DNA from 4 places in the Providencia sp. PROV_01 genome. Region 3 is predicted to be linked to each of the others. Evidence: predicted binding sites of a transcription regulator. Region 3 holds the regulator's gene; each other region holds the start of a gene.

Region 1 (7,924 bases), 3.0 Mb from region 3:
AGTAATAACCATCTTCATCACGACGAGCACCATCACCACTAAAGTACATGCCTTTAAAGGTTGAGAAATAGGTTTGCTCGAAGCGTTCGTGATCGCCAAATAAGGTTCGGGCTTGGCCCGGCCATGAATCAACAATCACTAAGTTACCTTCTGTGGCGCCTTCGATAGGCTCACCAAGGTTATCGACTAATGCAGGGCGAACACCAAAGAATGGCAATGTTGCAGACCCTGGCTTTAACATGGTTGCTCCCGGAAGTGGTGTGATCATGAAACCACCTGTTTCGGTTTGCCACCATGTATCAACCACTGGGCAGCGGCTATTACCAATTTTTTTGTAGAACCATTCCCAAGCTTCAGGATTAATGGGTTCTCCCACTGAACCGAGAATTCGTAATGAGCTGCGATCTGTACCTTCAATGGCTTTATCGCCTTCGGCCATTAATGCACGGATAGCAGTTGGGGCGGTATAAAGGATATTGACTTGGTGTTTATCAACCACTTGGCTCATTCGGTTAACTGCTGGGTAATTAGGTACCCCTTCGAACATTAATGTTTTAGCACCATTGGATAATGGGCCATATAACAAATAGCTATGGCCTGTAACCCAGCCCACATCTGCAGTACACCAATAGACTTCACCTGGATGGTAGTCGAAGGTGTATTTGAATGTCAGTGTAGCATAGACTAAATAACCGCCAGTGCTATGCAGAACGCCTTTTGGCTTACCTGTAGAACCAGAGGTATATAGGATGAACAGTGGGTCTTCTGCGTTAATTTCTTCTGGAGGGCAATCTGCACTGACCCCTTTGATGACGTCGTGCCACCAGAGATCACGCCCTTCTACCCAGCTCGGCGCATTGCCTGTACGTTGGTAAACAATCACATTAGAAACCGTAGTGACTTGCGGGTTAGCGAGTGCGTCATCCACATTTTTCTTTAATGGAATTGCACGACCCGCTCGTAAGCCTTCATCTGCGGTGATGATTAGCTTTGCTTTACAGTCAATAACGCGACCAGAGACCGCCTCAGGGGAGAAACCAGCAAAAATGACTGTATGTATCGCGCCAATACGAGCACAAGCCAGCATCGCGACAGCAGCTTCGACAACCATCGGCATGTAAATGGCGACAACATCGCCTTTACGAATACCTTGTTGTTTCAAAACATTAGCAAACTGACAAACATCATGGTGTAGTTCGCGGTAAGTGACATTTTTTGACGATGAGGGGTCATCGCCTTCCCAAATAATCGCAGTTTGGTCGCCTTTTTCAGCCAGATGGCGATCCAAACAGTTTGCACTTAAATTTAACGTACCATCTTCAAACCAGCGGATATCAATATGGCCGGGGTCAAAAGAGGTGTTCTTGACACGTGTATAAGGTTTAATCCAATCAACGATTTTTCCTTTTTCGCCCCAAAATCCTTCAGGGTCTTGAATCGAGCGTTGGTACTCATCGTTATACTGTTGTTCGTTTATCAGGGCATTTTTTGCAATTTCAGCAGGAACGGGATGTTTAGTTATTTGAGTCATATTATTATCTCCTTGCAGATGTTAATACTATGTCAAAAAATGGTTAACTAAAGCACGATTTTTAAATTTGTTTTTCTTTTGCGCGGAAGATCACGTATTAATTGTAATGAGATTTGCAGGATTATCATTTGATGCTAAATATCAAATTGAAATATAAAGCTAAAAATATAATAAAAGGTAGATTTAAAGAAAAATAAACGATGGGGTTATTGGTATTAGTTACTGAATAAAGGAGTTCTCATAGCGAATATAAATATCCATATATTTACTATGGGTTTGATAATGATTTTCATTAACAGTAAAATAACTATAATAGATAGTTATTCACAAGGTGCGAAGTTACGCAAGTGTTTACCCTATGAGCCTTGTGGTAAAAATGAGAAACATAGCGGTATTTACGTCACTGGAGACAATAATATGAGTTATACATTACCTGCTTTACCTTATGCTTATGATGCGCTGGAACCACACTTTGACAAGCAAACCATGGAAATCCACCATACCAAGCACCATCAAACCTATGTGACTAACACCAATACAGCGTTAGAAAAACTGCCTGAATTAGCGGGTTTAGATATCGATGTTTTGATTCAAAAATTGGACCAAATCCCAGCTGATCAACGTACGTTTGTTCGTAACAACGCTGGTGGCCACTCAAACCATAGTCTGTTCTGGAAAGGTTTGAAATTAGGTACTGAATTAAAAGGCGAACTGAAAGCTGCGATTGAGCGTGATTTCGGTAGCGTTGATGCATTTAAAGAACTGTTTGAAAAAGCAGCTGCAACACGTTTCGGTTCTGGCTGGGCATGGCTGGTTCTGAAAGATGACGGTAAATTAGCTGTCGTTTCAACTGCTAACCAAGACAGCCCATTAATGGGTGAGGCTATTTCAGGCGTATCTGGTTACCCAATTATCGGTTTAGACGTATGGGAACACGCTTATTACCTGAAATTCCAAAACCGCCGCCCTGATTATATTAAAGCATTCTGGTCAGTTGTGAACTGGGATGAAGCAGCGGCACGTTTTGCAGCAAAAGCTAAATAATTTTATAAGATAATTTATTTGCCATAAGCGCAGCGTTAATGCTGCGCTTTTTTTATTTGTACTCCACCAATTGTTATCTCTACTGGCATTCTTTATGATGGAAGATCTATTACTTTGCTAAGTGGAGAGCACTGTTCATGTCATATTTTCCCCAGGTCTTTATCGGTAAAGTCCAAGCAACCCAGTCTTGTGGGCACAGCGCTATTCATAAGCAAGCTGCCGACGGGTTATTGATGTTAGGGCAATTGGGGCTTGATGGCGATGAACAAGCTGAAAAGCGCTTCCATGGTGGGCCAGATAGAGCACTTTGCCATTATCCTAGGGAACATTATGATTTCTGGGTCAATGCATATCCTGATTTAGCCGATTTATTTGTTGCCTCTGCATTTGGGGAAAATATATCAACGTTGGGTATGACTGAAGAAAACGTATTTATTGGGGATATTTTTGCATGGGGTGATGCGCGTATTCAGGTCACTCAACCTCGTTCCCCTTGTTATAAGCTCAATGGGTTAACGGGAATTGAAAATTTTGCACAAATGATGCAAGACAATGGGCGCTGTGGTTGGTTGTACCGTGTCATTAAAACAGGCAATGTTAGTGAAAATGCGCCATTAACGCTATTGAGCCGCAATAGTGATATTTCAGTACAAGAAGCCATTATGATTGCATTTCACGCTCCTTATGATGAGGAACTATACCAGCGCCTGTTAAGTGCTGCAGGGTTATCCGCAAGTTGGAGCTTAACCATGCAGAACCGTTTAGATAACCACCGCATCGAAGAGTTTAAGCACCGGTTGTTTGGTAAACGTTAATCGCTAGCGAAAAGCTATTGTGCGCTTATAACAAAGAGAGTCTTTAGCCATAAGCGTTTGCTAGTAATATAACGTGCGATACTGAGAATGCCTATGTCTTAGGTGTTTGTTGTATAAACTGTTGGTACCACGGGATATTCGCCATTAATTCGAGATGTGTTCCCTGAGCGATAATTTTTCCTTTCTCCATATACACAATTTCATCTGCTTGTCGGGCTAGATTAGGCTGGTGGGTGACGACGATACGTGTCTGTTGTTTGGCTTGAGTAATAAGGTCAATCACGGAGGCTGTATTGATGTTATCAAGGCTTGCTGTTGGTTCATCCATTAAAATGATATTAGGATGCTGTAGAATCAATCTTGCAATACACAGCCGTTGTCTTTGTCCTCCAGAAAGTAACATACCGCCAGAACCAACCTCTTTTTCTAAGAACGTATGATTGGCAGTGAAATTAAGTTGTGTCAGTAATGCACTGATTACCCGGTCATCAATATTATCATCATCAAGTACCAAATTTTGGCGTACGCTACCGCAAAATAAACGGCTATCTTGTAGTAAGACTCCCCGGTGAGCACACAACACCTCTTGTGATAGGTTTTTAATATTTTTATTACCGTAGTTCACACTGCCATATGTTGGGTCTTGTAAGCGAGCGAGTAAGCTTAATAATGTACTTTTTCCTGCTCCTGATGGCCCTACAATGGCGGTAAGTGTATGTTCCTTAAAGCTAAGACCTATGTTTTGTAAAATGCATTTTTTATTGTCACTGTAAAATGATAACTGTTCACAGCTAACGCTATCGATAGTGGGTGTTGATGAACGATAAGGAAATGTTAATACCGGAGCCTGCAAGGCTATTTCGATTCGTTGAATTGCTTTTTTCATTTGTCTAATTGATTGATCTAAATGAGAAAGTAACCACATAGGTTCAATTAAGCGCGCTAATAAAACTAACCCTGCTAGCCACATATTTAATGGCATCTTTGCATGATCAACTAAATAAATACCGAACCCAAAGAGCGTAATAAACGCGGTTTGTACCATTAATGAAAATAATAAGTGAAATGGCAAGCTTCTTCGTTGTAGCTGTCTCTGAGTTTGATATTGGGATGCTAAGGCAAATTTGGGATGCAGCTGCTCATAATGGGTATTTGAGCGACGAATCAATGGCTGGTGGAGCGCATATTGGTTGAGTGCACTCATTGCTTGTTGTTCTGATTCATGAGCTGCTCGTTCAAAAAAGGCAATTTTTCTGGCAGATAAGCGTAAAGAGACTAATAACAAAAGGAGTATAAACAGTAAAATAGCGCCAAATGCACCTTGATAGACTAACATTCCAATCACGATAGTACAGGGCGTGAGTAACCCACTAATAATAGGATGGAGTAAATGTGCGGGTACAGACATAACCTGTGATACAGGTCCTGAAATTAATTGGTTGCTGTTTGAAATGGGTTGCAATGAAAGCGGCAGATGGCGAATAAGTGCCGTAGCAAGATAGCGCATCACCAATCCCCCTGCAACATAGCCTTTCTGGGTGGCTATAAATGTTACGGCGAGTGTTGTTAAGCTAGAAAGAGTGAATAGTATTAATGGCATAGTGGTATCAAGGTGCCAATCTAAAATAACAACAAATAAAAATAACCCGCTAATTCCCTCTAAAACAGCGCTTAGGGTCATCCAAAATATAGCATTACGTACGGTGCACAATAAGCGTTTAAGCACAGTTCTCCTCCAATGCACGTAAAAGTTGCTGATAGGGTTCTGAATGTATTGAAAGTTGTTGATGCGAGCCTTGTGCGATTAATTTTCCGTTGTCTAACAATAATATGCGGTCTGCGAGATTCAAGCCGTTTAAGTCATGGGTAATAAGTACACAAGTTCGCGGCTCGCTATACAATAAATTAAGCACCCGCTGTGCATTTCGAGGGTCAAGTGCGGATGTCGGTTCATCAAGCAGCAATAAAGGCGCTGGTGATAGCAATGCTCGTGCAATCGCGAGGCGTTGAGCCTCTCCACCGGACAACACCATATCTTGCTCTATTACGGCATCCAGCCCTTTAGGTTGTTGTTTTACCAGTGATAATAAGTTGAGCTCACCAAGGTAACGGTACATATCATCTTCAGTGGAGTTAGGGGCAAATAGCTGTAGATTTTCACGCACAGAACAAGGCAGAGGCGGGGTGCTTTGCATGACGATGGAAACCGTACGGTTCAAACTAGTTAATGATAGCAGTGGTAATGGAACCGAGTTAAAGAGGACATTTCCCTCTGTTGGGTCTAAAAAGCGCGCCATAAGTTGTATTAAGGTGCTTTTTCCCGCTCCAGACGTTCCGACAATAGCAATAAATTCGTTGGGGGCTACGGTGATATTAATATTCGATAATATTGAGTTATCACCTATTTTAACGTCAACTTGGACAAGTTTGAGCTCACCTTGGGATGGGGTAATTTCCTTTTCTCCGTAATGCATATCCGGTTCAGCTAGAAGTTGGCGAATACGTTCTGATGCGCTAACAGCAAGGTTCAAGGCGTCTGCACCATGCCCCATTGCAGCAACGGGGGCAGCAATACTACTAATTAATAGAATGAATAAAATGATTTGAGCGAGAGGTACGGGCTCAGAGAGTAATGAAACCCCAAAAATAACCCATAATGACAGCAATGTGCTGCTGATACCGACTTGAGTCAGTGAGCTCAAGGCGCCTATTTTACTTATCCATCGCTTAAAGGCGATTTCAAATTGGTATAACGCTTGTGATGTTTTTTTTTGAATGGATTGATTGGGATATTGCCTTGCCTGTAGCGGGTTATCTGCAAGTTCAGCATATTGTTCATACAGGGCACTCATTGTCCGGTTACGTGAGGTATATAGCGCCTGATAACGTATAGAACGCATTTGTTTAAATAAAAAAACCGAGGTGATTAATGGCATTAAGCAAAAAATGGTGAGTAGTGCATTTTGCCATAATAAAATGAGAGCTGCTGTTATTGGGACGATAATTAATTTTGTGATATCTGCAGGGGCATGAGCGGTTAATTGATGTAGCCAGCGAACATCACGGTCAGCTATTTGCAAAAAGCCATCTCGACCATGTTGGGCAAAGTGGTTTAGAGGGAGTTTTTCTACTTTATCCAGAAGTTGTAGCCTGAGTTGATGGCAGAGATGGTTATCAGTTTGATGTGTTAAATACAGAGCAAAAGTTTGGCAAATTAGCCAGCTCACACCCCCTATGGATGCAATAACAACCCATTCATAATATTGATGAACGGAAGCGTTGGCAATTTGGCTAATTGCTATCAATGGAATGAGTGAACAGAGGCCTGCGATGGCTTGTAAAATAAGTGCAAATAATAGTGTGAAGCGATAGGGATGAAGTAATTCCCAAAGTGCGCGGTACATGCGAAACCTCCATAGCGAATCGGTCACTTTAATTTATTTCGCTTTGTTATCGTGAATTAGTTGTTTTGCTTGCCAGACTATTTGTTTTGTTTGCAGGCCTTATTGGCGGTATTCATTTTTAAAGCGCTTTTTTGGGGTTTTTAGTAAGATGGCGATATTGCGATTAGGAATATTGAGGGGGGTGAGATGCAATATGATTTAAATGATCTCTACTATTTTGTGAAAGTTGTCGAATATGGTGGTTTTTCACAAGCGGGTTTGGCTCTAGGGATCCCTAAATCTAAATTGAGTCGACGTATTGCAGACTTAGAGAAAAACCTTAATGTTTCATTGATTTACCGTTCTACTCGTCAGTTTCATGTCACGGAAGTGGGGCAAGTCTTTTATCAGCAGTGTAAAAATGTGGTGGATGAAGCTGAAGTTGCTCATGAATTGATTTGTTCCGTTCAGTCACACCCTAAAGGAACGATCAAGTTATCGTGTCCAGTCGCACTGTTACAAGTCTATCTCAATGAATTACTTGTAGATTTTATGATAAAGTACCCTGATATCGATGTTCAAATTTTAGCAGTTAACCGCCCTGTGGATGTGATTAGTGAAGGGTTGGATTTAGCTATTCGAGTGCGTTCATTGCCATTAGATGATTCAGGCTTAATGATGAAAGTACTAGGATATTCACGGCGTATCTTAGTGGCTAGCCCGCAGTTATTCGCAGAGCACGGTGAACTCACAGAGCCCGAAAAGCTGGTGGATTACCCGATGTTAGCGAATACAGAGCACTCACAAAATTACACGTTGACCCTAAAAAATAGTCACGATCTTAGCTTTACGCAGCATTTCACCCCGAAGTTAGCGACAACAGATATTTTAACGTTATACCATGCGGCACGCAAAGGTGTTGGGATCGCAAGGTTGCCTTATGGTGTGGTAGAAAAAGACATTGAATCAGGGGATTTGATAGAGGTATTACCGAAATGGCAGTTTCCTGAAGATATCATTCATGCGGTATATCCATCACGCAAAGGGTTGTTGCCATCAATCCAATTATTATTAAATCATTTAGCAGATAATATTTCGCCGTCAGTGAAATAAATTTCCCCGATAGCGCATTAGGCTATCAGGGAAATATT
Region 2 (7,924 bases), 140 kb from region 3:
GCAATTCGACTTAGAGATGATGAATGAGCTCGGTTATTGTTCAGGTATTGAAAACTATTCACGCTACTTATCGGGTCGTGCTCCTGGTGAGCCACCGCCGACACTATTTGATTACTTACCCGCAGATGGCTTGCTGGTGGTGGATGAATCTCACGTTACTATCCCGCAAATAGGCGCGATGTATAAAGGGGATCGCTCAAGAAAAGAAACCTTAGTTGAATATGGGTTTCGTCTTCCTTCTGCATTAGATAACCGCCCAATGCGCTTTGAAGAATTTGAAGCCTTAGCTCCTCAAACTATTTATGTGTCGGCAACGCCGGGTAACTACGAGCTTGATAAATCAGGCAATGAAGTGATTGAGCAAGTTGTTAGGCCTACTGGCCTACTTGACCCGATTATAGAAGTCCGCCCAGTTACTACCCAAGTGGATGATTTACTGTCTGAAATCCGTATCCGTGTACAGAAAAATGAACGTGTATTAGTCACTACTTTAACAAAACGTATGGCAGAGGATTTAACGGAATATCTCGAAGAGCACGGTGAGCGAGTGCGTTATCTTCACTCAGATATCGATACAGTCGAGCGTGTGGAAATTATTCGCGACCTGCGACTTGGTGAGTTTGATGTACTGGTTGGGATCAACTTATTAAGAGAAGGCTTGGATATGCCAGAGGTCTCTCTGGTGGCTATTTTGGACGCGGACAAAGAAGGTTTCTTGCGCTCAGAGCGTTCACTTATTCAAACCATAGGGCGTGCGGCTCGTAACTTAAATGGTAAGGCAATCCTTTATGGAGACAGGATCACCAACTCCATGCAAAAAGCGATTGCAGAAACAGAGCGTCGCCGTGCTAAACAAATGGCGTTCAACGAAGAACATGGAATCGTACCACAAGGTTTGAATAAGAAAATCGGTGATATCCTGCAAATTGGCCACAAAGTGGGTGGTAAAGGAAAAAACCGTACGAAAGACAATGGTAAAAATAATAATTCGGTTGATATCCAATCGATGTCGACAAAAGAGTTGGAGCAACGGATTTCACAACTTGAAGCGCAAATGTATAAGTATGCTCAAGATCTTGAATTTGAAGCGGCTGCGCGAGTCCGAGACGAATTGCAGGAGATACGCTCTCAGTTTATCGCTAATTCGTAATTTTCCTCATACCTCACGCTGTGGGGGGTGTTGGCTACGTTTAGTCACTCGGGTCACATATTTATGTATGCTCCCCGAGCTGCCTTCACTTGCCGCCTACCCACAACGCAAAGTATTTTGAAAATAGATTTTGTGGAAATACAGGAAACAAAGGGCTAATTTTAGGGAAGGTTTTCCGCTGCGGGTATTTAGCAGCGGAATGGCGGTTAGGGGGTTATAACAAGTTGATGGTTTCTTCGATGGCTTGCAGTAACAGCTTTCTATCATGGCGATAGGGAATATCGTCAGCTTCGAGTACCCGTTGAATTATTTTGCGTTCAGGGCTGATATTGCTTGTTTGTGTGCGAGGGCCAAGGATTAACGCATCAATTTTTTGGCAACCAATATAATGCTCCATCATTTTTAGCTTGTCAGGCAAAGACAGGTTTGCTGCTGGGGAGCTAATTTCTTTCGCTAAGTTACCAATATAAATCATCGGGGCTTTACATTCGCGCAGTGCAGCTGCAATTTCATCCAAAAGCAATAATGGCATTAAACTGGTAAAAAAGCTGCCGGGGCCGATAATAATTAAGTCTGCTTGGTGGATAGCCTGTAAGGCTTCTTTCGTTGCCTTTACTGTCGGGTATAAGCGTAATTCTTGCGGGATTTCATGTAAGGCATCAACATTCACCTCACCGTATACTTCATTGCCCATTTCATCGATAGCCATTAAATCAACAGGGGATTCCGACATCGGGATCAACTGCGCATCAACTTTTAGCATATTACGGATAAGATTTATGGCTTCTAACGGACGAACACTTAGGTGGTCTAATGATTTTAACATTAAATTACCTAAATTATGGCCTGAAAGTTCACCATTACCGCTGAAACGGTATTCAAACATCGCAGAAGCAATGGATGGTTCAGTAATTAGCTGATTTAAACAGTTACGCATATCTCCCCAAGCGATCCCGCCTTCAGAGCGACGAATACGGCCTGTTGAGCCCCCATTATCGGTTGTGGTAACAATACCCGTTAAACGAGAACCTAAAGAAGAAAGTGAAGACATCACGCGACCAAGTCCATGCCCGCCACCTAGAGCGACAACATGCCTGAGATCCGCCAGACTGCAATTCGGCATAGTGTTCCTATATCAGTTAATTTTCAGTACTTATAAAAGCAAGTAAACCAGCGAGTTACGAAATGCGTTTTTTACGCTAAGCCCGTTTTATGGCGACTAAAATAAATTGGGCGTTAATCTATCATAAAACATCATTCTTAGCTTAAGTACTGTGACAAAAAACAATAAAAGAGACGATTCTGTATTGATGTGAGTCTTAGAAGGAAAAATGCGCTAGGGAGTTTTCATTTTAAATTATTATCTATATCATGTAAATAATTCTCATTTTCATTATTTATTTTATGGATCAATATGTCTGATTCAGAATTACAGCGCCTGTTTGCTCGCCATTCATCGTCGTTATGCCGTTATCTGAATATGTACCTTAAAGACCATAATTTAAGTATGGATATCACACAGGAAAGCTTTGCTCGAATGGCAGAGTTAATGAAAACATCAACTATTCAAGATTTTGATGCGTATTTGTATCGAATTGCGAAAAACCTGATGGTTGACCACTTCCGGCTACAGAAAAAACAACAATTAATGGCGATCAGTGACCAACAATGGCAAGAGATCCCATCGCGGGTAAAAGGTATTGAAGCCACGGTTATTCATGATCAACAACTTGCACAAATTCAGAAAATTATTCAATCTTTGCCGCCCAGGACTCAGGAGATATTTCGCTTGCATCGAGAAGAAGGATTAGCTCAAACGGAAGTAGCGCAGCGCTTAAATATTTCATTAAGCACAGTCGAAAAACATTTAGCCAATGCATTGGCAATGCTAATTCATAAATGGAGAGACTAGTCATGAAGCCATCTGATAGTCCATCTGAAATTGAAAACAAAGCCGCAATGTGGGTTGTTAAAACCACGCAACGAGAGCTGACGTCGCAAGAAAATGAAGATTTCCAGTCTTGGCTCAATGCGTCAGAGTTACATAAGTCTACATACTATCGTGCACGGCAATTATGGGCATTAACAGCCAATAAACCGCGACAACAAACAGTAGATAACCAACAGGGAATGAATAAAAAGAGGCGGCCTCGCTATATTGGTTTATCAATAGCGGCGGTTGTGCTAGTGAGTGTGTTATCCATGTCAATTTGGTATTTTCAATATACACAGCCAGTGGATTACTATGCGAAAATCGGTGAAATACAGCATATTACCTTACCTGATGGTAGCCGTGTTGACCTCGACAGTGGTGCGCAATTGCAATTAGCGTTTAGCCCGCAGTATCGGCAAGTTAATTTATTACGAGGGCGTGCTTATTTTACTGTTGCACCAAAAACGGATACGGAACCAAGGCCTTTTCAGGTTATGGCGAAAAATGGGATAACTCAGGCACTTGGCACTGAATTTTCAGTTGATAATGAAAATAGCAAAGTGGCAGTCAGTGTTTATCAACACAGTGTAAAGGTGTCACTATTCTCAGGGCAAGAAATGGTCATTCCAGCAGGAAATTTCACTCAATATCAATCAGATATAACGCCTATGACTTCAATGGTCAACTCACATTCTACGGTATGGCGAGAAGGACAAATTATTTTTCAGCAGCAAACCTTTCCGGAGGTTATTGCTGAAATAAATCGATACCGTGACAAGCAAATTATTTTATTGACTGAGGAGCGAGTAGGGCACATTAGTGGTGTATTACAAATTAACACACTTGATAGTGGGCTAACGCATTTGGTGTCATCATATGGCTTATCCGTTTATGAAATCCCATTTTTCACTTTAATATATTGATTATTAATAATTAATATAGATATCGAATAATAATAAATTATTTTTTTAAAATTTATTTACGGGTTTTCCTAATTCCCGCGTCTTAATCTAAGTGATTATGATTTTTATTACCATTATCATTTTAGGGATGGGAAATGACTCAAAAAAAGCACCACTATAAAAAAGCAACACTCTGTGTTCACCTTGCATTATTTACGTTACCTGCATTTTCATTTTTCAATCTAGCACAGGCTAACTCAGCGGTAGCATCCGCACAGCAGGAAATAACATTTTCTGTTGCTGCAGGTTCACTTGAAAATGCTTTGCTGCAATTCGCTAGGCAAGCAAAGGTAGAAATAATCATTCAGAGCCGAGAAATTAATGACTTACAAAGTCAAGGCTTGAAAGGAAGCTTTACGCTACAGGAGGGATTACGTCGATTAATTGGTTCAAACCCTGTGCAATATCAATTACAAAATAACCGAATAACAATAGAGCGTATCGCGCCTATTACCGGTGATTCGGTGATTAAGCTAGATAACATTACCGTCACAGCAAGCCAGATCCAACAAGGGGATTGGGTATATAACAGTCCATCATCTGTCAGTGTAATTAGTAAAAAACAAATTGATGACCGCCCACCAAAGCACATAGCTGATGTGTTAGAGCTAACGACAGGTGTCTATTCGAGTGTTAGCCAACAAGACCCTTCTTTATCTGTGAATATCCGTGGGATACAGGATTATGGTCGTGTGAATATGAATATCGATGGTATGCGGCAAAACTTTCAAAAAAGCGGACATGGGCAGCGCAATGGTTCTATGTATATCGACTCAGAACTGCTTTCTGGGGTGGAAATACAAAAGGGCAATACAAGTGGAATGGGAAGCGGTGGAACCTTAGGTGGTGTGGCGACCTTCAATACAGTCAATGCGTCTGATTTTTTATCAAAAGATAAAACTTTTGGTGGAAAATTACATGCGAGTACGGGGTCAAATAATACTCATTTTATTGGCAGTAGTGTGCTGGCATTAGGGAATGAAAACGCGGATTTGTTATTTGCGGCCAGTGAACGACGTCTTGGGGATTATAAACCAGGAACTCACGGTAATATCGGTAATATTCGAGTCAATAATGGGGCAGGGCATTATGATGAACTTGCGCACCAATTAAAACACACTCGTATTAATGACAGTAATTACCGAATGACCTCTTATTTGGCAAAAGCCGGTTGGAATATAAGTGACGAACAGCGTTTACAATTTAATTACTTAGAAACCAAAGTGGCAACGCCAAATGCAGGAACGCTAACGAATTTAGGTAGCTCGTGGCCTTATAAGCTAGGGTGGAAAAGTAGCGGTTTCAGTGATGTAACAGCCAAGAATTATTCCCTTGATTACACTCAATTTAGCGATAAACCATGGAGCACCGAGCTAAAAGGAAAAGTGTATTTTGTTGATACCAAAGACAATACAGACACCTATTCCACTAGCCAAATTTATAATAATGGCTACCAGATGGACACTCGAGTCAAAACGGTAGGGATACAGCTTGAAAATCATTCAGAAATTGAATTTAACCATAACAATGTATTAAAAGCGCATTATGGTTTGGAAACTTTCCAAGACAAAGCGAGTAGTAGTTCGACACGTGAAGCGGCGAGTGGAGTGACACCGGACGGAAAACGTTCATTGAGCTCACTTTTCACTAATTTGACTTATGAATATGATGATTGGTTAACATTAGAAGGGGGAATGCGTTATGACTATTATTCTCTCAAAGGCCAAACGAGTATGAGTTATGCAGTACTTCCTTATACCAGAGACAATCCATGTACAGGAAGAAGGTTACGTGATTGCAAGGTTGTTATGACGACGGAAAATTGGGATGTTGATAACTCAGAAGGGGCATTTTCACCCCATATTCGTTTAGCGGTACGTCCTAATGTTGAATGGATGGAATTGTTTACCAGTTATGGGCGGTCATGGCGCCCGCCAGCGATTACAGAAACGTTAACCACAGGAAGTGCTCACAGTAGTTCGACTCAATTTCCCAATCCGTATTTAAAACCTGAGCGTTCAAATGCTTGGGAAGTGGGGATGAACATCAATTATCCGCAATTGTTTATCGAAGAAGACCGATTTGTGGCAAAAGTTGCCTATTTTGATACACGTGTAGATAACTACATTAACTTAGCGATTGACCGTAAGAAACCAGGGATGGTTAGCCCTAATATTGGAAATGCTGCTTATAGCAACAACTTGGTTGCGACCCGTTTTAGAGGGGTTGAATATCAACTAAATTACGACGCAGGTTTTGTGTATGCAGACCTGACCTTTACCCATATGATTGGCAAAAATAAATTTTGTTCACATCCTGCATGGCTAGGTGGTGTATTGAAGTATGGCGAAGACGTTGGCCCAGGTAACTGGTATGTTGAGCCAAATGAGGCATCAAATAACCATGTGGATTGTGACAGCAGCGCCATTTTCAGCAGTGCAGCGAACTTACCCGGTGATCGTGGTTCCTTTACATTAGGTGGGCGAGCGTTTGATAGAAAACTCGATGGTGGTGTAGTCGTTCGCTTCACGCCAGGTTTTCAAGACTACTCAGTACAATCAAATTCCCCTTACTTAGCTGACTGGCCTAAATATACATTGATTGATTTATATGCAAGTTATGCTTTAACCGATAATTTAACTATTCGAGGAAATGTCGAAAACTTGACCAATCGGGCGTACGTGGTTAGTTATGGGGAAAGCTTGGCCAATACGTTAGGTAGAGGGCGAACGGTGTCGGGCGGGATAGAATACCGTTTCTAAATATACGTCATACTTTACGCTGTCGTGTTATTGGTTAATAAATTTTGCACCTTACTATTTATTTTTAATTGATATGCCAATTATTCAATTTGAAATATCGGTTTTGATAAGCGTTGAGTGTTGATATTGATAACGTAAACAATTAGATGGGGAGCTTGCTCCCCATTTTAGATCTATATCAATAAATGTTTAATTAAATAATTAGAGATGTTAATCAATTAGTATGAAATTATGTTTTTTAAAGCCATCTAAAATGGAAAATTATCAGTGATAATAATAGCTTCGGTGATTCTATAATATTTTTTGTAAGTCGTTGTATATAATGATATATATCGAATTGCAATTCGCTTTTTCAATTTCTATCGGCTAGAATCCTTACATAAATTAAGTGAACAGAGTGACGCATTTTACAGTTTAAAATCAGTGACTCGGTTCCAAATAAAACTCCTAGCCTTTGCGTCTAAGTTTGAACGACTGAATATGATGCACTGGCCGTGGCCTAGAGCCACCAGGGTGCAAGATAGAAATGTCTGCATCTCCCGTACTTGGAAAGGTGTGATTATGCAGCAACTTGTCGATCAATTTGACCGGAAATTTTACTATCTCCGACTTTCTATAACAGATGTTTGCAACTTTCGTTGCACATACTGCCTACCCGATGGCTATAAGCCAAGCGGTCGTCATGAATTCTTAACACTGGATGAAATTCGTCGTATCAGTACGGCATTCGCAGAATTAGGCACAGAAAAAGTGCGTATTACTGGCGGTGAGCCGACCATGCGCAAAGATTTCAGTGATATTATTGCTGCCATCAATGAAAATGAATCGATCAAAAAAATCGCCGTGACCACTAATGGTTATCGTATGGCCAGAGACGTAAAAGAGTGGAAAGATGCTGGACTGAACGCGATCAATGTGAGTGTTGATAGCCTCGATCCACGTCAATTTGCGGCCATCACGGGACAAGACAAATTCTTTCAGGTGATGAAAGGTATTGATGCTGCTTTTGAAGCTGGCTTTGAAAAAGTCAAAGTGAACGCGGTATTAATGAAAAATGTCAACGATATCGCTTTGAAGTCATTCCTAAACTGGATCAAACATCGTCCTATTCAATTAC
Region 3 (7,924 bases):
ATTAATTCAAGCGTTTGAATTAAGCCGTTTAGAACATATTCATGTTACTGATGGGCAAACAGTAAAACAAGGCGATCCTTTAATTACCGTCAATGTGTTAGGTGTTGACCAAGATATTCTAAGTTTAAATTATCAACACAACTTCCATTTGGCCGAAATAGTAATTTATCAAGCATTGATTTCACAACAGCCTATTGAGCAGTTACCTCTATTTAATCAATTAACTGAACTAGAGCAAAACAACACGCGGGCTAGCTATCAAACACAAAAATTAGAATTTGATTCATTAATGAATGAACTTAATAATGAAATTCAATTGAATACCGTCAATCAACAAGCCCGAAAAGATGAATTACTTACCATCAACTCCCTTATTGTCAATATCAAAAAACGCCTCGATGCACACCATTCGTTAACTGAAAAACAGTTAATCAGTCAAAAGGAATTTTTAGAACAAGAGCGAGAGCTATTAATCGCTAAAAAAGAAAAAGTGACCAAATTATCTGAGCTTTCAATTCTGAAAAGCCAGCACCATGCCTTAAATGAAAAAATAGACCGGATAAAAGCCCAAAAAAACCAAGAGTGGGATGAGAAATACAAACAAGCTGACTTTAAACGAGCTTCTCTTGAGCAAGAACTATTAAAAAATAAAGAAAGAAATCAATTAGAAATTATACGAGCCCCCGTTGATGGCACTATTCAACAGCTTGCTACACACACTTTAGGAGCTGTATTGCAACCCGCACAGCAACTAATGGCTGTTGTTCCTAACAATAATGTTCAATTAGCTGAAATTAAAATCTTGAACAAAGACATTGGGTTCATCCATGAAGGGTTGAGAGCAGAGGTGAAAATAGATGCATTCCCTTACACACGTTATGGCACGATTGAAGGTGAAGTGATTTCCATATCGCGCGACAGTACTCTCGATGAAAAGCTTGGATTAGTGTTCTTAGGGCAAATTGGTCTTAACCAAAAAGAACTATCCGTTGATGGTGAATCTATTGAACTGACTCCCGGTTTATCCATTGTGGCAGAAATAAAAACGGATAAACGCCGTATTATTGACTACTTGCTTAGCCCTATTAATGAATACACCTCAAACGCGATGAGAGAAAAATAATCGATGGAACAGTTTAATAATCATGGCTTGGATGCCTTAGTTTGGGTGGCTAAATATTACCAAAACAATGTTTCATCAGATCAACTCAGGCACGCAATTGGTATGCAAACTATATCTCCTACAGAGTGGGAAATTAGAGAGTGTGCACATACATTGGGGTATGAAACCGAGCTTATTACTGCACGATACACACAATTAATAACGCTACCTTTACCCGCTTTAATCTATATAGATGGTTTTTGGCAAGTTATTAGCCAAGAAAATGAATTAATTCTCATTAACCCTACTAATGAGGAACGAAAACCTATTCATAACTCTATTGGACATCAAGAAACTGAATATGATGTATTACTCATTAAGGAGCAATTAGAGCCAGAGCAAAAAAAGGCCTTTGGCTTTAGCTGGTTTATTCCCTCTGTTTTGCGACAACATGTTAAATTACGAAATATTTTTATTCTCTCTGCCATTATTCAGCTTTTCGCCTTAATTAGCCCGCTGTTGTTTCAGAATTTAATCGACAAAGTGTTAGTTGGTCGCAGTCTCTCAAATTTACATGTCATTGCATTGGCGATTTTTGCCATTGCTGTTGCAGAACCGATATATGGTTTTATTCGTAATAAAATTTTTAGTCATAGTAGTAGCCAGATCAGTGCTGAGTTGTCAGGGAAAATTTATCGCCACTTAATGGCCTTACCGTTAAATTATTTTAAGCTAAGGCCAACAGGGAAAATTATTGCCAGAATCCGTGAATTAGCCCATATAAGGCAATTTTTAACGGGCTCAACACTGATGCTGTTTATTGATTTTATCTTTGTCATCCTTTTTGTCGCAGTTTTATTTTCCTACAGTAGTTTGATGGCTTGGATTTTATTGGGCTCAATGGGGGTATTTTTTGTTTTATGGATGATACTCGGCCCCATTATTCGCCAACAAACTGAAAAATCTTATCAAGCGGATGAAAATGGTCTCACTTTTCTCACCGAAAGTATTACTGGGATTGAAACCATCAAAACAACCGCAACAGAAAAATACTTTAATCAACGTTGGAAAAAAATATTTAGCAAACAGCTAACTCAAAGCTTTAAAGTCTCAATGCGCAGTGAAGTAGCCTCTCAATTAATGACATTTGTGAGCAAAATAACGACTGCGATCCTTTTGTGGGTCGGTGTCAAAGAGGTATTAAATGGTGGAATTTCTCCTGGCGAATTAGTGGCATTTAATATGCTAAGTGCGCATGTTACGCAGCCCGTATTGCGGTTTGCCCAGGTTTGGCAAGATTTCCAACATACCATTATTTCATTACGCCGAGTGGGAGATATTCTTGATGAACCGGTAGAAAATGAACGTAAAGGGATTGCAAATACATCAAATATTCACGGAAAAATAGAGTTTCAAAATATCCGTTTTCGCTATCAACCTGATACACCTGAAGTTCTCAATAATTTATCCTTAATGGTTAATGCAGGTGAATTTATTGGTATTACTGGCCCCTCAGGTTCAGGAAAAAGTACCTTAACGAAATTATTACAGCGGCTTTATGTCCCACAACATGGGCAAGTTATTGTTGATGGCATGGATTTAGCTGTCGCAGATACCGTATCATTACGCCGAAAAATGAGCGTCGTATTACAAGAAAGTACCTTATTCGTTGGTTCTATCGCAGATAATATCCGTTTGAGTCATCCACAAGCGACTGACGAGCAGGTGATTCACGCAGCAAAATTAGCGGGAGCTTATGAATTTATCATGACATTGACTGATAATTTTAATTATCCCTTATCAGAAAAAGGCTCCAATCTTTCAGGTGGTCAACGTCAAAGGATTGCACTTGCGCGTGCATTACTCACCGAACCCGATATCTTAATTCTCGATGAGGCCACTTCTGCACTCGATTACGAGTCAGAAGCCGCCATTATGGAGAATATGCCATTAATTACTCAAGGAAGAACCGTCATTAGCATTGCTCATCGGCTAAATACGATTATGCACGCTGATAGGATATGTGTGATTTGCCAAGGAGAAGTACACGAGATGGATACCCACGAAAACTTACTCAAATCAAATGGTTTATACGCCAATTTATGGCACCAGCAGACACAATAATACGAATAAAAAAGCATCACGCTTATAGCAAGTGGTGCTTTTTTACCAAAAGCGCTCATTTTACAATCAATTAAACCCAATCATCATTGATGAAGCTATAGCACAAGGGGATTAGCTAGGGTATCATGGCGCGCTGAATTACTGGCACACCCTTTTAGCAGTTATAGACATGGCAAAAGAACAAACGGATCGAACGACACTAGATTTGTTCGCTGAGGAACGAAGGCCTGGGCGACCTAAAACAAGCCCGCTATCACGGGATGAACAACTGAGGATCAACAAACGCAACCAACTGAAACGAGATAAAGTGAAGGGATTGCGCAGAGTTGAATTGAAACTGAACGAAGACGCTGTCGCGGTATTGAATCAGTTAGCTGAAGATAAAAATATAAGCCGTAGTGAATTGATCGAAGAAATTTTGATGTCACAACTTGAACATGTTGATACATCAATACTCAAGTAACGTTATCTTGATAAATCACACAAATTTGACAGACTTAGCAACATTTTTTCGCCAAAATAAGGCGTAATATTCTATCTATTTTCGTTCTAAACGGGCTATAGAAGGCGAATTTTCACCTCTAGCTCTCTTAGAAAAACAAGAGGTTAATCACTTTATGGCAGTCATAGGCATTTTCTTCGGAAGTGACACAGGTAACACAGAAAATATTGCCAAAATGATCCAAGAAAGATTAGGCAAAGATGTAGCAGAAGTTCACGATATCGCGAAATGCAGCAAAGAAGATATTGAAGCTTTTGACATTCTACTTCTTGGTATTCCAACTTGGTATTATGGTGAAGCCCAATGTGACTGGGATGATTTCTTCCCTACTCTCGAAGAGATTGATTTCGAAGGTAAACTTGTCGCCTTATTTGGTTGTGGAGACCAAGAAGACTACGCTGAATATTTCTGTGATGCTATGGGTACGATCCGCGATATTATCGAACCACGTGGTGCTGTTATTGTTGGTCACTGGCCAACAGAAGGTTATCACTTTGAAGTATCCAAAGGCATGGCAGATGACAACCATTTTATTGGTTTAGCTATTGATGAAGATCGTCAACCTGAGCTAACTGATGAACGTGTTGATGCATGGGTAAAACAAATCTCTGAAGAAATGTCTTTAGCTGAAATTTTAGGCTGATAGACTACATAAAGAACCCTTACCCATAGATTACACCACTGTCTTACACAAAATGAACCCCAAAGCCAGTGGCGTAGTCTAAAATAACCGATAAGGTATCCTAATAGGATAGGTTCTCAAGAGATTATCAAAATAATGAGACAATGCATGGTTTCTATTTTTATTTTCCATGCCTATAATTGTAAATCAGTTTAGAAGACAACTGTATTGATGTTAAAAATGTCTCATTATTGTTAAATTTATGATTTAAGATACAGGACAAACCCGCATGACAGACAACAATAAAGCATTGAAAAATGCTGGACTCAAAGTCACTCTTCCAAGATTAAAAATTTTGGAAGTACTTCAAGAGCCTGAGTGCCACCACGTCAGTGCGGAAGATCTCTATAAAAAGCTGATCGATATGGGTGAAGAGATCGGGTTAGCAACTGTATACCGCGTGTTAAACCAGTTTGATGATGCCGGTATCGTAACCCGTCACAACTTCGAGGGGGGTAAATCTGTATTCGAACTAACTCAGCAGCATCACCATGACCATTTAATCTGTTTAGATTGTGGAAAAGTGATTGAGTTTACTGACGAATCCATTGAAACCCGCCAAAAGAATATCGCTGCTCGCCATGGCATTAAACTATCTAACCATAGTTTATATCTATATGGTCATTGCGCAGATGGTGATTGCCGTGACAATGCTGACGCACACGAAGCAAAAGAGTAATAGTATTCAACCATCGTTGATGAAACATCATGGTTAAAAATGCCAAAACCCTGATAATACAATTTTATCGGGGTTTTTTATTTTAAGTATTAATATTCCCTTTTTTACTCGATTAGTGATAATTGCTAGTAAGTAACTTAAACACAATTATTTATCACTGTATTTTAGCAACAATGCAAGATTTTTATAAAAACTATAATAGTTGCAATTCAAATCAAAACCCTTATATTATTTCAGAGATAAATATATTCCGTTATCTAGAATAATACTTTACATATCAAAGTGGTATATAAATAACATCATAGATGATTCCAAACACTTCATACTATTTAAAATTATTTAATTACCTTACTATAATTTCAACTCCAAATTAGAGAGTTAATGATCCAAATGTAGTCATAACGTTAAATCATCATTTAAATGCGTAATTACATTTATTGACTAAACTAATTGAGTACTTTAGTAATTTGTAAGAGATTAACTGATGAAAAAAAACTATCTTTTTCTCAATACAAGTTTTTTCTTCTGGTTTCTTACTTTAATAGGGTGGTTTTTTAGCTATTCGTCTATCACCTTATTTTCGTTTGTATTATCAATACTGTTCTTGATCGTATACTTCAATCAAAAAAAGGTAAGTAAAATGTTCACCAAAAGACAAAACAAGCCCACGCCTACAGCGACGTCCCCTTCTATAAGTAATGAGCCTGAAGTGACTACAAAAATAGAAGAACAAATAACACTGTCAACTCCGACTATTAGTGAAGAAAAATCGAATACGATTATCTCTAGGGACGTTATTTTTGAAGGAAATATTACGTCTAATGAGCAAGTGCATATCTATGGGAAAGTCATTGGAAATATAACAGGAAAAGAAAATACGGTTAAAGTTATGTTAAACGGCCAAGTTACGGGAAATATCACCTGCAAAGAACTGGTGGTTAATGGTCGTATTGAAGGTGAATGCTTATCTGATACTATTTGTATTGAAAATAATGGGGAAATCCACGGTACTATCCATTACAGTAGTTTATCAATTAAAAAAGGGGGAATTTTATCTGGCCAAGCACAAGTTAAAAACCCACCCCATCAATCAGAAAAAGTTACCGTATTAAAAGATAAATTAAAACAAGATACCCTTATACTCAATGAAAGTGTAAATAACGCATCCTTGTAATCAAAAATAAAATAAGGTGAATAAATTCACCTTATTTTTAACTCTTAATATAAGTGTTTATTCTTGTCTTAATATTCCATTCAATATTAAAAATATATGGTAAGCCTTTAGCTATCAGGGCAAATGACTGCTTTAGTTTCTTTATAGCAGTCATTGCTACTAAAGGATTTTACTAATTAGAATACCGTGAATGGCATCATCACCATAAATTTAATATCTTTTTCATCTTGGAAGATATTTCCGTAACCACCGCCATAGCTCGGAATATCTGTATGGTTATCATACTTGGTAAAATGCAGTTTAAATAGCGTATCTTTTGCTCGACCTGATTGTACGGTATATAAAATATCAAAGTTCCATGCACTTTCTTTTAAGCGTACATCCTGAGCATATTGGCTATTAGTACTTGGTTTAGCATCCCATCCATAAATATATGAGGTTCCAACCTTCCATCCAGCTAAGTCCCAATTTTTTAAATCATACATAACACCGGCCATAACGGCTTTTTCATTATTAGCATTCCAATCCGAACGGCCATCCCACCAAATGTCCATGCGACCATTTGATGTTGCCCAACCGGGGGTCATACGCTGTAGGAAATAACCTTGGTTACCTTTGGCTTTTACATAGGTTCCTTCTAATTTAAAATCAAATTCATCGTAAGTGTAGCCTAGTGTCATCGCTTGCAACCAAGCTAAACCGTCATAAACATCGTTAACTCCACCGCCTGAAACCTTATCTTTTGCACCATAAAATTGATAAGACATACGTAAGTCACGGTCAACAACAGGAACTGCATAGGAAACCTTGGCAAAATATTGATCCATATAGCTTTTAGCTTGCCCATATGCCCCTTCTAAGACTAAATTGTTTTTAAAGTCATATTTAAAGCCAATTGAGTGTAAATAACTGATCCCAGTTTCACCATCCGCTTCACGAAAGTCATACATGCTACGGTACCAAGGTGCTTTATAGCGGTCAGTCCACATATAGGACATGCTAAGTTCACCATTTTGCTCAAAATCAAACACCCCGCCTACCTCTAATCCGCGATATGTACCCGGCATATAGCTCCAGTGGGATGCGAGTATAGTTTGACCAGTAGGTTGAATATAGCCACCTCTACCCCAGAAAGGGCCATATTTCAATTTTGCAGCAGCCTTATAAAAAGTCACACCACTACGATCTCCAGTCCATTTTTCATCCCAACGTGATTTCGCATCACTAAAGCCGATTTCATTGGGTGCAGCTGGCCCACTATTAGATAACTCAATAGCGGTAAAACCCGCTAAATCTAGCCCGATGATGTCCTGAAAATAACCGGATGAGAAATCAAGACTGGCATTAAATGTTGAGTGTTTAAGATTATCCGCATACTTTTTATATTTATCGCTATTTGGGTCTAAATCTTTACGTGAACGATCGCGTTGCCAGTAGTAAAGGCCACCTGTAAGTTTTGAATCTTCAATAAATTGCTCCGCATGCATGATTGGTTGATAACCAATAGGAAGCATTGCTATTGCAATTTTTAAGACGAGCAATTTCCTGCCAGTATTGACATTTTTATTAACCATTCTTGTATTCCTCTAATATTTTTTAATTTTATTTTTCGGCCGAAATACGATTTAACTTTCCATTTAAATCTAAATATTCACAATGAG
Region 4 (7,924 bases), 920 kb from region 3:
CTATTAACATCTCGGTTGTTCGAAGAAGCTGCTCTGCAGCGACTCCGTGTGTACCAATCATAATAGCTATACTCACTATTTTTCCCTCATAGATAGATAAAACAAAATATCATCTGTTGATAAAATGGACACTTAAGTTAGACTCCTTTTTATCAGTTTCCCCTGTAAGATAATTTTAGCTGAATAATTACAAACGTCTCATAATATTCATGAGCTAACTCATGGTGTTGTTAGTATCAATTACATTATTAGCATATCATCTCGTGTTATCCTAAAAACTTGTTTCGCGTCAGAAAAATAAGAATACATCTAAAAAATGATATTAAATTGCAGTTAGTTGCTGTTTATTTTTATTTGAAAAAATCAATAAACTAAATATTTATAATTTATTGGTATATAATTTTGTTATCGGTAACAAAAATAGCCAAAAAAATAGTGTAATATTGATTTTTAGAGTGAAAAACAACCAAATTTCAATGGGGAACGGTTGTCTCTCCGTCATGTCAAAACAGTCTTTAGCACAAAATAGTATGAATTTTGTTTTGATGTGGTTTGTTGAGTATAAGAAAATTGAGTTAATTCAATGAAAAAACTGTGGGTAATTGATTAGTTGAATTGGACTATATGGGAAGAGAAGCATAGCAAAAATAGAAAAAACTTTTTAATACATGCTAAAAAAGCACCCTCAAAATCCTGTTTAAAGTGATAACAGAATAGAAAAGGGTGCTTAAGGATTAAAAATTAGTCACATTGTACTTTGATGGCTAACCCGCCTCGGGATGTCTCACGATATTTTGCATTCATGTCTTTCCCTGTTTCGTACATAGTTTCAATGACTTTATCAAGTGAAACTCGTGGTTCGCTTGTTCGACGTAGAGCCATACGTGTGGCATTCACTGCTTTAACAGAGGCGATTGCATTTCGTTCAATGCAAGGAACTTGAACTTGGCCAGCGACAGGGTCACAAGTTAAACCTAAATTGTGCTCCATGCCGATTTCAGCAGCAATACACACTTGCTCAGGGCTACCACCGAATAATTCGGCCAGGCCAGCCGCGGCCATCGAACATGCCACACCGACTTCACCTTGGCAGCCAACTTCAGCACCTGAAATGGACGCATTCATTTTGTATAAAATACCAATAGCGCCTGAAGCTAAGAAATAGCGCATATATAACTCAGGCGTTACAGGTTCTATACAATGGTTATAGTAAGCTAATACGGCAGGGACGATACCACATGCACCGTTAGTCGGGGCTGTGACAACGCGACCACCTGCAGCATTTTCCTCATTCACGGCTAAGGCATACATATTGATCAGGTCAACCACATTCATTGGGTCATTAGATAGCTTACTTGTTGAGGTCACCATTCGGTTAAGTGCCGGTGCACGACGAGGTACTCGTAATGGGCCCGGTAAAACACCTTCGGTGTTTAAACCACGCTCGATACAGGCTTGCATGGTATGCCATACATCAGCAAAATAGGCTTCAATTTCTTCTTTGGTATGAAGGTCTAACTCGTTTTTCATCATTAAGCTAGAAATAGAAAGACCGGATTTTTTGCAATTTAATAGTAGCTCTTCCGCGGAATTAAATGGATAAGAGACGGGTTTGCTATCAAGCGTTGATTCGCCAAAATGCTCTGCATCGACAATGAAACCACCACCAATGGAATAATAGGTTTTGGTGTAAATTTCATCATTATCGGCAAAAGCATGAATGGTCATGCCATTTTCATGTAATGGCAGGTTATCTTGACGAAAATTCATGCCACCCTCATTAGGGAAGTCAACGACTTGAAGGCCATTTGCTAATGATAACTTTTCTGTTTCTTCTACATTCTTGATAAAAGTTGGGATGGATTCAATGTCGACAGTGGCAGGCAAATTACCTGCTAGCCCCATAATAATGGCGATATCAGTATGGTGCCCTTTTCCAGTAAGCGATAATGACCCATAAACATCCACTGAAATACGTGTGACGTTAGGTAATAAATTTTTGCTTACTAAATCATCGACAAATTCTTTCCCAGCTTTCATTGGACCAACGGTATGAGAGCTTGAAGGGCCTATGCCCACTTTAAACATGTCGAAAACGCTTATCACGCAGGACTCCTTAAAAAAAAGATGAAAATGTAGTGCATTATTTTAAAAGACGCTACTTTACTGTTATTTAGTAGTGTTAACCAGTAAGTTTAAAGTATTTTTTGAAATAAGGTAGTTGCTGAAGGGTAATTGATTGTAAATAGCACAAAATGTCTGTGATGTGGCTAAAAAAACAACATGTGGTAGAGGTAAATTTTGTCATATATGACGCGATATCTTGTCATCTTAAATAGATTTTACTGCAATAGTGGCATTGTATGGTGAAAAGTTGTGTTAGCCGTTAATCTAACTGCAAGGCAAGTTGGTGAATAATCGAAGCGGTTAATCCCCAAACCAAATGGCCTTTATACCAATAAAAAAAGATGCGGTTATGCTGTCCTGAACGCTTAATATCGACATATTTATGATGTTGCAATGAAAGCGCATCAAACAATGGAACTTCAAAGATGTCAGCGACTTCACTGGGGTTAGCCTGATATTGAATATTATTTGGTACAAGCCCAACAATTGGCGTAACTTCATAACCACCATAACTTTGTAAAGGGCTTAACTGACCCAGTACGGTGACTTTTTCCGGTGGGATGGCGACTTCTTCATAAGCTTCACGTAAAGCGGTATTCACAAGCGTTCCATCCTCTGGGTCACTAGCCCCGCCAGGAAAGGCGACTTGGCCTGCATGGGAGCGTAAAAAAGGAGACCTTTGGGTGAGAAGTAATGTTGGGTTTGGTTTATTGATAATGGGTAAAAGAACAGCCGCCGATTTACCCGCCTTAGCTTCAAATTGGCGGGTAGCCGGTAAAGTAAACTGAAAACGATTGATAAAGTTATTCAGTTCAGTCATCGTTATTGAGTGCTCCTAATAAAGGTAAGATCAGGCTTAATTTATCAAAGGTTTCTTGATACTCTTTGTCTGCTTGGCTATCGGCAACAATACCACCGCCAGCCCAACAATAAACCTGTTTTTTATATGTCAGTAAAGTACGAATAGTAATATTGCTATCCATATTGCCATTGAAACTAATATAGCCTATTGCTCCACAATAGCCATGTCGGCGATGGGGTTCTAATTCTTCAATTATCTCCATTGCACGGACTTTCGGTGCGCCGGTTATTGACCCACCAGGAAAACACGCTCGTAATAAATCAGTTGCACGGTATTGGCTATCTAACTTTGCCGTGACGGTACTAACCAGATGATGTACTGCCGGGAAAGCTTCAACAGCAAATAATTCAGGAACACTGACCGTACCCGGTTTGGCGACGCGGCCAATATCATTACGCAGCAAGTCGACAATCATTAAGTTCTCTGCGCGATCTTTTACTGAATTAGACAATTTTGCTACTTGAGCAAGGTCATCTTGTTCATTGTCTAAGCGCGGAAGCGTTCCTTTGATTGGGCGGGTTTGAATATCTCCATCTTGCAAAAAGATAAAGCGTTCAGGTGAAATACTGATAACCGCATTTTCGGGAAGACGTATAAAAGAAGAGAAGGGAGCACCATTGCGATCAAGTAGTGCTAAAAATGCATTCCATTCATCCCCTTTATACTTGGCTTTAAATCTTTGCGCTAAATTGATTTGATAGCAATCACCATTACGTAAATATTCATGGATGCGCGCAATATTATGATGATATGCCTCTTCTGACATATTGGATTGCCATGCAGAGGTTAATTGAAATTTATTTTTACGTGGCCTTTTTTGGTTGTTTAGCCAAGCTAACCGGGCATCAGCATCATCATAACTAATTAATGTAGTGGTTTTATCATGATGATCAACAATGAGAGCCCATAAGTAGATGCCAACTGCCATGTCTGGAAATTGTAGTTCTGCGGTCGAAATTTCAGGTAATTTTTCAATGCGGCGCCCTAAATCGTAACTCCAAAGGCCGAGAGCCCCCCCGTTGAAGGGACACTCGGTCTCTTCCTGGCGTTTTGGTTGGTATTTATCCAGCAATCCTTGAAGGAGTTTAAAAGGGTCTGACTCAGAAACGAGAGAGGCGTGATTTTGTTCTGTAATAGTTGTTTTAAGCTGATAAGTCGTCAGTGTGGCAATCGGGTCAGCAACGATAATATCAAAGCGATTATGTAAGTGTTTTGCATTACCTGAATGTAATAACATCGCCCATGGCAGGTGTGCCAATGGGGTAAAATAATCAATGGCTGCATTTGGGCTATAAGGTAGTTGGATTTTTTTGATAACCATAATGATGAGTTTAAATTTCCGCAAGTGAATCAATACAGGTTAACATATATTCTTATCTTAATAGTCGAAGAAATGTTAAAATCTTAATCATTGATTTTAGTCTTTTATTCATGAGGTTTAAACCATGTTTTCTGGTATGCCAGCACTTAATCACGAAGAACAGCAAGAAGCTGTTGAAAAAATTCATCAATTGATGGCGGAAGGTATGAGTAGTGGTGAGGCGATTGCAATAGTCGCTCATGAAATTAGAGAAAAGCACCAAGGTAAAGAACAGATCCACGTTCGTTTCGATGATGAAAATTAATAATCTATAAACATACTATTAACATTCATGCATAAATCTGATAGATTAATATTAGTTAAGTCATTCTATTTATCAATGAAGACTAGATAATAACCAGAAGATAACTGGTATCTGGTAGGCTGAAATAAGCCGCTAAACTAATCAAAAATCTTTACCTAGTAATAGGTATCGGAGGATGGTATGGAAGCGAATCGAAAAATTGCTGTAATTTTAGGTGCTTGTGCTCTGGTTTTTAGTTCTTTTGCGTTAAGCGCAAATAATGAAGAAGGTAAAGCTGCGCCTTTCGTCAGTTGTGGTACGCTAACTGAGCCACAAATTGCAGCACAGGTGAAAAGTGACTTTATGCATAATCGTTTGCCTCGTTGGACAGATGAAAAAGCGGCTTTAGGCAAAAAAGCGGTTGCTTGGGTCAATGATAGTGAAGTCACTAAAACTGAAACAGGTTACACCGTGCCGTTGGTTGTTCGAGGTGCAAAATCCGATTTGCATTATTCAGTTGCGGTAGACTGCCAAAATAATACCGTGACATATAATACAACTAAATAAATTTTTATTGAATATCAAGGGATAACCATTAAGGTTATCCCTTTTTTGTGTCATTTTTTCTGTGTATCCGTGAGCCTAGCGATTACGTGGTTCATAAGGCATACGAGCAAAATTTTGTGACAGCTGACGGTAGTATACTAATCGCTCTCTGAAGTATTCCCTTAAGTGTTCAGGTTGTTCTCGCTCAACAGCTTCAGCAATGATGGCAATGTTATAGCGTTCTTTAAATGCAACACCAGAAGCCAAAAGGTCGACATTGACCTTATCCATTTCATCTTTAGGCAATAAAGCAAGGTTGTGACTCATATTTGATCTCTACAGTTAAATTCATACCTTATTATTGTAACTGGATAATGAGAAAAAATCTCATTACATTAATTGTAATAATAAAAATAAGAGTTAAATTTATCTATTTATATATTTAGCTATTAATAGAAAAACAGGGAAAGATAATGAGATTGATTATTATTGTTTTTAACAAAAGTTATTAATTATCAGTAAATTGGATTTTTTTGTTTTAAGATTGTTTTAGGGTTTTAATTATTGTAATACTGTGCATAATATACGCATGAATGATTAACCGATAAGGCTTAAATATGTTAACTACAGATATGGTCAAAAAATTAAACGAGCAATTAAATCTTGAGTTTTATTCTGCAAATCTCTATTTGCAAATGAGTGCTTGGTGTAGTGATAAAGGCTATGAAGGCGCTGCAGCGTTCTTAAAAGCACACTCACAAGAAGAAATGGAACATATGCAGCGTTTATTTGATTATCTTAGTGACACTGGGGCGTTGCCACTGTTAGGGCAAATTGCTGCGCCGCCCGTTGATTTCAAATCAATTAGTGATGTATTCACCCAAACTTATGAACATGAGCAATTAATTACTCGTGAAATTAATAAATTGGCTCATTTAGCAATGACAACACAAGATTATTCTACATTTAATTTCTTACAATGGTATGTTGCAGAGCAACATGAAGAAGAGAAATTATTTAAATCAGTACTGGATAAACTGGATATGGTGGGTGAGTCTGGTAAAGCACTATTCTTGTTAGATAAAGATTTGAAAAACCTGTCTGTGGCAACGCATGTCTAATCTACACACCAGTAAGTAGATAGAAATCTAGTTTTTCTCTCTACTTGATGCATAAAGACCTCTCTAGGCTTATGGGCATGAATTCTGTAATTCAATGTTCATAAGTCTTTTTCTTTTCATTTTGTGTGAAAACTCACAGGATAGGCCGATAAAACCCATTTTTAAGCGGTAAAATGGTTTGTTTTCCGTATAATGATTGGTAATTATTCTAAATTCACCTGCAAATTAAGAGGTTACTATGCCAATTAACCCTATTAAATCTTCATGGCGCAAACTTAGCGCTGTCGCCGTTCTATTTTTAGGCATGTCTTTCCAACAAGCATTTGCCCATGCACAATTAAAAGACCAGCTTCCTGCTGAAGGTACGGCAGTGGAGCAAGCGCCAGAGTCAATCTCATTAAGCTTTTCTGAAGGTATCGAAGTTAATTTCACTAAGGTCAGTATTATCGGGCCTGAAAATAAAATAGTAAAAACCGGTAAAGCAACGTTAGACCCGAGTAACGACACTAAAGTGGTCGTTCCTGTGGAAGACAAGCTCATTGCTGGGAAATATGATGTTAATTGGAGCGTCGTTTCTGTCGACGGACACAAAACAAAAGGAACGTATAGCTTTACAGTGAAATAATATGTCACTAGAAGCTTTTTATACCCTTATTCGCTTTATTCATTTTATCGCTGCAATATTGATGTGTGGAATGTCAATATTTGCAGTGGTACTTAGTCGCGGCTCATTTAATTATTTATTAAGCCGCTATTTGAATAAAGGCATTTTCTTTTGTGCCATTGTTACTGTCTTAACAGCCTTCAGCTGGATGATTGCGCAAGCGGGTCTGATGGGTGATGGTTGGGAAGATAGTATTGATTGGCAGATATGGCAAGGGGTTTTAGGGACGTCATTCGGCCAAGTATGGCGTTGGGAACTTTTGTCATCTGTATTATTGCTATTGGTCTTATTTATAAAATCAATTCAATTACGATTGAAACTAATATTAGTTTTTTCAGTGATCCTGCTTGGTTTGCATGCCTTTATTGGGCACGCGGCCATGCATGATGGCCTACTCGGAACATTCCATCGTATTAATCAATTTATTCATCTCATTAGCTCTGCATATTGGTTTGGCGGTTTGTGGCCATTTTTAATTTGCATCCAATTTTTGCGCAATAAAAAAGAAATGGCAGAAGGGATGGACAAACAAATTGTGAATACCATGATGCGTTTTTCGCGCTTCGGCCATATCGCTGTTGTACTGGTGGTCATTACAGGGATCATTAGTGCAATAACACTTTTACCTGGCTGGCCATTAAATTATTCAGGGTCAGAATACCAATCACTACTTTGGTTTAAGATCATTTTAGTGGGAGGAATGCTTTTATTAGCGATTATCAATCGTTATTACATCGTACCTATTATTAAGCAAAAAGGGCGAGTCAATTACCTAATCATTAACAGTTGGGTTGAGTTACTGTTAGGTACGATGGCGATTCTTTCTGTGGCAATTTTTGCAAGCTACCAACCAATCTAGCTAAACTTTTATATTTAATTGATAATATGTAAAGATATCTTCAATGTTTAATAAGGTCACTACCATGAAATTTAAACTCATTATTTGCTCACTGTTATTGGGTGGAACCGTGAGCACTGCTTTTTCTGCACCGTTAACATC

Evidence for each region. The regulator Fur, encoded in region 3, represses iron uptake genes when iron is present. The targets are predictions, from matches to a motif close to ATAATAATGAGAACNACTATCAA.
Region 1: a site for Fur is predicted at 1,808-1,830, ahead of sodA (superoxide dismutase [Mn]). Genes of this name have one in related genera too.
Region 2: a site for Fur is predicted at 4,104-4,126, ahead of ACU696_RS17380 (TonB-dependent hemoglobin/transferrin/lactoferrin family receptor). Genes of this name have one in related genera too.
Region 4: a site for Fur is predicted at 5,607-5,629, ahead of ftnA (non-heme ferritin). Genes of this name have one in related genera too.

Annotation. Positions count from the first base shown of each region.
Region 1 covers NZ_JBRFKD010000002.1:472,797-480,720, forward strand. The annotation lists gene acs (acetate--CoA ligase) at 1-1,531, opposite strand, end outside; gene sodA (superoxide dismutase [Mn]) at 1,949-2,575, shown strand; gene yiiM (6-hydroxyaminopurine reductase) at 2,713-3,390, shown strand; gene ACU696_RS02945 (ATP-binding cassette domain-containing protein) at 3,482-5,116, opposite strand; gene ACU696_RS02950 (ABC transporter ATP-binding protein) at 5,109-6,794, opposite strand; gene ACU696_RS02955 (LysR substrate-binding domain-containing protein) at 6,981-7,886, shown strand.
Region 2 covers NZ_JBRFKD010000002.1:3,569,101-3,577,024, reverse strand. The annotation lists gene uvrB (excinuclease ABC subunit UvrB) at 1-1,150, shown strand, start outside; gene ACU696_RS17395 (gluconeogenesis factor YvcK family protein) at 1,365-2,273, opposite strand; gene ACU696_RS17390 (RNA polymerase sigma factor) at 2,565-3,062, shown strand; gene ACU696_RS17385 (FecR family protein) at 3,065-4,006, shown strand; gene ACU696_RS17380 (TonB-dependent hemoglobin/transferrin/lactoferrin family receptor) at 4,141-6,807, shown strand; molybdenum cofactor riboswitch at 7,240-7,379, shown strand; gene moaA (GTP 3',8-cyclase MoaA) at 7,369-7,924, shown strand, end outside.
Region 3 covers NZ_JBRFKD010000002.1:3,428,664-3,436,587, forward strand. The annotation lists gene ACU696_RS16755 (HlyD family type I secretion periplasmic adaptor subunit) at 1-1,123, shown strand, start outside; gene ACU696_RS16760 (type I secretion system permease/ATPase) at 1,127-3,226, shown strand; gene ybfE (LexA regulated protein) at 3,396-3,689, shown strand; gene fldA (flavodoxin FldA) at 3,844-4,371, shown strand; gene fur (ferric iron uptake transcriptional regulator) at 4,640-5,089, shown strand; gene ACU696_RS16780 (bactofilin family protein) at 5,730-6,263, shown strand; gene chiP (chitoporin ChiP) at 6,440-7,837, opposite strand.
Region 4 covers NZ_JBRFKD010000002.1:2,506,583-2,514,506, forward strand. The annotation lists gene manX (PTS mannose transporter subunit IIAB) at 1-76, opposite strand, end outside; gene ACU696_RS12245 (L-serine ammonia-lyase) at 742-2,106, opposite strand; gene ACU696_RS12250 (CoA pyrophosphatase) at 2,387-2,947, opposite strand; gene pabB (aminodeoxychorismate synthase component 1) at 2,940-4,310, opposite strand; gene ACU696_RS12260 (YoaH family protein) at 4,435-4,614, shown strand; gene yebF (protein YebF) at 4,795-5,160, shown strand; gene ACU696_RS12270 (DNA polymerase III subunit theta) at 5,236-5,466, opposite strand; gene ftnA (non-heme ferritin) at 5,757-6,260, shown strand; gene copC (copper homeostasis periplasmic binding protein CopC) at 6,499-6,885, shown strand; gene copD (copper homeostasis membrane protein CopD) at 6,887-7,783, shown strand; gene ACU696_RS12290 (YebY family protein) at 7,848-7,924, shown strand, end outside.